Regions from separate parts of the Methylophilus sp. E2MeOHC9 genome, predicted to be linked through region 1. Evidence: predicted binding sites of a transcription regulator. Region 1 holds the regulator's gene; the other holds the start of a gene.
What was found. The regulator sigma-54, encoded in region 1, starts transcription at its own class of promoters, with help from an activator protein. The targets are predictions, from matches to a motif close to TGGCACNNTTCCTGCT.
Positions count from the first base shown of each region.

Region 2: the regulator sigma-54 is predicted to act here: its motif matches at 1,609-1,624, upstream of ppc (phosphoenolpyruvate carboxylase).

Region 1 is NZ_CP196024.1:650,984-654,138, reverse strand. It holds gene tyrS (tyrosine--tRNA ligase) at 1-1,100, shown strand, start outside; gene ACSSVF_RS03195 (RNA polymerase factor sigma-54) at 1,176-2,729, opposite strand; gene lptB (LPS export ABC transporter ATP-binding protein) at 2,736-3,155, opposite strand, start outside.
Region 2 is NZ_CP196024.1:1,678,606-1,681,760, reverse strand. It holds gene ppc (phosphoenolpyruvate carboxylase) at 1-1,577, opposite strand, end outside; gene ACSSVF_RS08085 (hypothetical protein) at 1,837-2,046, shown strand; gene ACSSVF_RS08080 (hypothetical protein) at 2,069-2,329, opposite strand; gene ACSSVF_RS08075 (VOC family protein) at 2,342-2,764, opposite strand; gene ACSSVF_RS08070 (hypothetical protein) at 3,050-3,155, opposite strand, start outside.

The sequences.
Region 1 (3,155 bases):
AGCCATTACGCATCAAGGCCGGATTTGACCCTACCGCACCCGATTTACATCTGGGGCATACCGTGCTGATCAACAAATTGCGCCAGTTGCAGGACCTGGGCCACCAGATACTGTTCCTGATCGGCGACTTCACCGGCATGATAGGTGACCCGACCGGTAAAAGTACCACCCGCCCGCCTTTGACGGTTGAGCAGGTGAAGATCAATGCCGATACCTATGCCGAGCAGGTATTCAAGATACTGGATCCGGCCAAGACAGAAATCGTATTTAACTCCAAATGGTTAAGCGAACTGGGTGCGGCAGGCATGATCAAGCTGGCGGCCAGCCACACGGTGGCACGCATGCTGGAACGCGATGATTTTTCAAAACGTTTTAAAGGCAACCAACCGATTGCCATCCATGAATTCCTGTATCCGCTGTTGCAGGGCTACGACTCTGTTGCCTTGCAATCAGACATTGAACTCGGCGGCACCGACCAGAAATTTAACCTGCTGATGGGGCGCGAGCTACAGAAACAGGCTGGCCAGGCACAGCAGTGCGTGCTGATGATGCCATTGCTGGAAGGCCTGGACGGCGTTAATAAAATGTCCAAATCGCTGGGCAACTATATCGGTATCAGCGAAGCGCCTGAGAGCATTTTTGCCAAGATTATGTCGATCTCAGATGCGCTCATGTGGCGCTATATCGATTTGCTGTCTTTCGCCTCGCTGGAAATCATTGCTGAATGGAAAGCCAGCATCGCCAATGGTGAAAACCCACGCAATATCAAAGTAGGCTTTGCGCAGGAGATCGTGGCCCGTTTTCATGGTCAGGCAGCGGCTGAAAAAGCGTTGCAGGATTTCCAGACGCGTGCCAAAGGCGGTATACCGGATGATGTGCCTGAAATTGAAGTGACGATAGCAGGTGACAGTATTGGTATCAGCCAGTTATTAAAACAGGCTGGCCTGGTAGAAAGCACCAGTGAAGCGATGCGTGCCATCCAGCAGGGTGGCGTGAAACTTGATAGCGTCAAGGTCGAGGACAAGAACCTGCAATTGGCAAAAAGCGTGGTTGTTGCCCAGGTGGGTAAGCGAAAATTTGCCAGGATCACGATTCAATAATCGTCGTCATTGTAAAAAAAAGGCCGCTTGCATAGCGGCCTTTTTAATTTTCAAAAATCAGACAAGCTTGAAAAGCTAAAGTGATTTGCGCAAATTCGCTGGCGGAATACTCAATGATTCACGGTATTTGGCAATCGTCCGCCGCGCCACCACAATGCCTTGTTGTGCCAGTGTGTCTGTGATCTGGTTATCAGAAAGCGGTTTTTTCTCATTCTCTTCCGCCACCATTTGCTTGATCAGTGCACGAATGGCTGTTGCCGAGCAGGAACCACCCGCATCAGTCGCGACTGAGCTGCCAAAGAAGTATTTGAGTTCATAAACACCTCTTGGAGTGAGCATATACTTGTGCGTAGTGACGCGGGAAACGGTACTTTCATGCAAATCCAGCTCTTCAGCGATTTCACGTAATACCAGTGGGCGCATCGCGATGTCGCCGTGCTCAAAGAAGTTACGCTGCCTGTCTACAATCGCCTGTGACACACGCAAAATGGTCGAGAAACGTTGCTGGATGTTCTTGATCATCCACTTGGCTTCCTGCATCTGGCTTTGCAGGTATTGGCCTGAGCTTTCACGGTTGCGCTTGAGGATATCTGCGTACATCTGGTTGATGCGCAATTTCGGGATCACACCATCATTCAGGGTAGCGACCCAGATCCCTTTGATCTTTTTCACCACCACATCATGCTGGATAAAATGATCATGGCTAAAGTTGGAAAACTCGCTGCCTGGTCTGGGGTTTTGCTGGCGTATCAGTTGCTGCGCGCCTTTGAGTGAGGCTTCATCGCAACTGAGTTGTTTGCGCAGTTTGATAAAATCTTTATTGGCCAGTAGTGCCAGATGGTCTTTGACCAGGGCGATGGCGATTTTCAGGTAGGGCGTGCTGGCTGGTAGGGCATACAGTTGCAGCAGCAGGCATTCACGCAAATCGCGGGCGCCTATGCCTATCGGGTCAAGATTCTGGATCAGCTTGAGTGCCGTTTCCAGTTCCAGCAAATCGACTTCCAGTTCCAGCGGCAGGTTCTCCACCACTTCCTGCAAATCCTGCTCCAGGTAGCCGTCGTCATTAATACTGTCTAGCAGCAGTTTGACCAGGCTCATATCGCGGTGCGACAGGTGCGCCAGTTGTATCTGGTCTATCAGGTGGTCACGCAGGCTGATGTTGCTGGCATCCTGGCGCGAAAAATCACCATCTTCATCATCATTGTTATTGCGACCTGCTTCATCCCAGTTGCTGGTACTGCCAAATTCGCCGTAGTCGTCTTCAAATTCCGGCGGGGTGAATTCTTCATTCAGGTTGGGCAACTCGCCTTCATTGCCGCTCAGGTCTTCGCGCAACTCTTCACGCAAAGTGTCGGCTGGCGAAGGGATATCCTGCTGCTGCATGGCGACATCAAAAGAACTAGCATCTTCGACTTCAGCCTGCGCTGCTAACGGGGCGTCGGGCGTATTGTCTTCAAACTCGCCTTCTTCATTATTGTCGGCCATCTCGAGCAAGGGGTTTTCCTGCAAAATGGCTTCCAGCTCCTGGCTAAGCTCCAGCGTCGACAGTTGCAACAGGCGGATAGACTGCTGCAACTGCGGCGTCAGTGCCAGGTTTTGCGACATGCGTAATTGCAGGTTTTGCTTCATAACGAATTACAGCCTAAAGTTTTTGCCCAGATATACTTCACGCACACCTTCATTCTGAATGATTTCATCGGGAGTGCCGGCTGCAAATACTGCGCCTTCATTCACGATGTAGGCGCGGTCACAGATATCCAGCGTTTCGCGAACGTTGTGGTCTGTAATCAGGATGCCGATATTCTGGCTGCTCAAATAACGGATAATTTTCTGGATCTCGATCACTGCAATCGGGTCGATCCCGGCAAACGGTTCATCCAGCAAAATAAATTTAGGGTCAGTGGCCAGGCAACGGGCGATTTCTACCCGGCGACGCTCACCACCGGACAAGCTGACTGCCTGGCTGTTGCGGATGTGCTGGATATGCAACTGATCGAGCAGTGACTCCAGCTTGGCTTCGCGTTCTTCGGCCGTATAAGGGCGGGTTTCCAGAAT
Region 2 (3,155 bases), 1.0 Mb from region 1:
ACGCCGCGCAGCAACCCGGCTTCGCGTTGCAGCAAGGCGACTTCCAGTAAGTCCGACAGCGTTTCGGTATGCGAGATAATATATTGGCGCACGGCATGGCAGCCAAAGCGCTCACGCATCTCACGCACCGCTTCCAGCACACCGATTTCTTTGTGCACCAGCTCGGAGTATTGCTGGAAAGGTGAGAACAACAAACGCGGCTGTTTGAGTTCTTCCAGCAAAATGCCTATTTTTTCGTCTTCATTAAACTCAGCATAATCAAACTCATAGCCGGCTTTTTGCAATAGCTCGCTGATCACGGCTTCATGCACATCTGAAGATTGACGGATATCCACCGTCGCCAGATGGAAGCCAAAAGACTCAATCGCCTTCATCAGCTTGCCCAGGCGCGGATAAATCAGCGCTTCGCCGTGATGCTTGCACAAGGAATCGGCGATGGCCTGCAAAGGCTGCAACAAAGCTTCCGGGCCGTCATAGGGCAAAGCATCGATATCGTCGTCTATGGTCCAGCCACAGCCGCTTAAAAGGCTTGCAGCAGTCGCCAGCAAACGGTCATGCACACCATTCAGGGCCAAGCGGTAAGGTTCATCCATGCGATGCGCAGATTGATCGCGCGAGGCTTTGGCAAGCGCTATCACGGCTTCATCTACGTTTATCAGCCGCGTGGAGACGCCCAACTCGCGTTTTAGCTCAGCCAGCTCACCCAGGTAAAAGCGGAATACCGTCACCGCCTGCAAGCGCACCGCTTCGCGCAAGGTGGTGCCATCCACAAACGGGTTGCCGTCCCGATCACCGCCTATCCAGCTGCCCATGCGCAAAAAGGCGGGCAACTGGTAATCGCTGCCAGCAGGCATCAATGGCACCAGGTCACGCTCCAGGTCTTGCAACAACTCGGGGATCACATGCAGAAAAGTGCTGTCGTAATAAGTCAGCGCATTTTCAATTTCGTTGACCACAGTCAGTTTGGAAAAACGCAGCATACGCGTTTGCCACAATGCGGAAACAGCGCCTTGCAGTAACAGGCTGTTACGTGCCAGCTGCCGCTCTGCAAATACATGTGCCCGCTCAGCCAGCAGTTCGACTATGCTACGCTCAATATCCAGAACGCTTTTACGTTGCACTTCGGTGGGATGCGCCGTTAACACCGGCGAAACCAGCGCATCATCAAAAAATTGCTGGATGACTTCTGCCGACACGCCTTCTTCACGCAACTGAGCCAGTGAATAAGCAAGCATCCCGGCGACCGGCGCAGACTCATGGCTATTAGCCAGTTGCTGGCCATACAGATCCTCGGCCAGATTGACCAGATGCTTGTAATAACTCAGGGCGCGCACCACACACACGGTTTGCGCAGGCGTCAGCGCTGCCAGCAATTTCTCTAGCTGCAATGAAGCATTCTGGTCATGTGTCTGGTGAAATTTAGTGGCGGCCTCGCGGATTGCAGCGATCTGATCAAACGCCACCTGCCCTTCCACTTCCTGAATCGCCTGGTCCAGCAAACTGCCCAGCAATTGAATATTGTCAGACAACCGCGTCTCTGCCGAAACCATGGCACTGGCCACAAGTTTTTTTATCATGGTGTCTTCTCCCCTAGCTCAGTGATACACTAGCAACAAGCAGGCCACCTTTATATTTGTATTTTTTATATATAAATCATAAACTTGCAAAACTCGCGATATAGAGAAATCATGCATTCAACATAAAAATGCACCGATTTGGCCCGATTGAAATCAGGCAAGATGTCAGACGTGAAAAGTCATCATGCATCTAAAATGCAAATAAGGTGTCACACCAAGATATGACGCGCGATGCTCAGATAATGTGGGTGGTAAACAGATGGATGAAAATCGATTAATACAGCAGGTGTTACAAACTTGGCAATCCATAGGCACACATGGCCTATGGCATCAGGATGCTTTTTTAGTATTTATGAGCATGATTGCAGTGGTGATGCTGTTTTTTACCGGCACAGTGATAGGCTTGTTTTTACAATCGTTGTGGGGCATTTTTGTCACCAACCATCAGGCCACTGAGGTAGAGAGTTAACGCCAGATTGGGCTGAGAGACCTTAACCAATGCTGGAAACAAGTAACTGCCTAATTGCTTCCAGCTCCCGCGGGACATCAGCAGCATAATCCTCATACTGATGGCCGCCGGTTTTGCCATACCAGTATTTGCTGTTCCACACATCTCCCTCCACCTTATGCAGCACCGCATGTATCCAGTTAGCCGTATGGTCATTGTAATCCTGCGCGATGTTGTGCGCCGCATCCCAGTCACCCGCCTGTGCCAGCGTCACGGCTTCCAGCAAATGCGCCTGGTTAGACATGCTTTTGAAAACCTACCAGGAACCGGTGTTTTTCATTGAAACCCAAGGCTCTGCAGGTGGCAAAGGCTTATCTGCTTGAAGTAATTCAATGGAGATATTATCCGGTGACCTGATAAACGCCATATACCCATCGCGTGGTGGGCGCAGAATCGTCACGCCATGTTCAGCCAGTCGAGCACAGGTTGCGTAAATATCTTCCACCTCATAAGCGATATGCCCAAAATTCCTCCCGCCCGTATATTCCTCAGGGTCCCAGTTATGGGTCAACTCAACTTCAGCTTCTGGGTTGCCCGGCGCGGCCAGATAAATCAAGGTGAATCGCCCTTGATCGTTTTTCATTTCCTTGGTGACCTCTAAACCTAATGCATCTCGGAAAAACTTTAAAGATGCTTCAACATCGCTAATGCGTACCATGGTATGCAAGTACTTCATCATTTACCCCAACTTAATTATTATGAAGTTTTATCATACCATTTTTTGGATGAGTCAATTTTGAGCTGTAGTGCGCACTTGATATCATCACTAGAACATTTAACTTACCTAAAAATGAAGCGACCATTGTTAGGTAAGTAGCATTAAAAAATCCCTATGCCTCACTGAATAAAATTGACCATCACAGATGCTAAAAGATAACAACTATCAGCCTTGATAGCTTCTAGTGAATAAACCTATTATTTAGATAGATCGTTTTAACTTATACCAGATTTACATTGGAGCTAATTAAGGCACCGTTGCACCAGGTGGTGCATATCCAGGCATAATAACTTCATGAAAAGTCGAATCTTTTTGCCCTGTCTGGCGCAGTCTCAGCGCACCAGATTTTCTC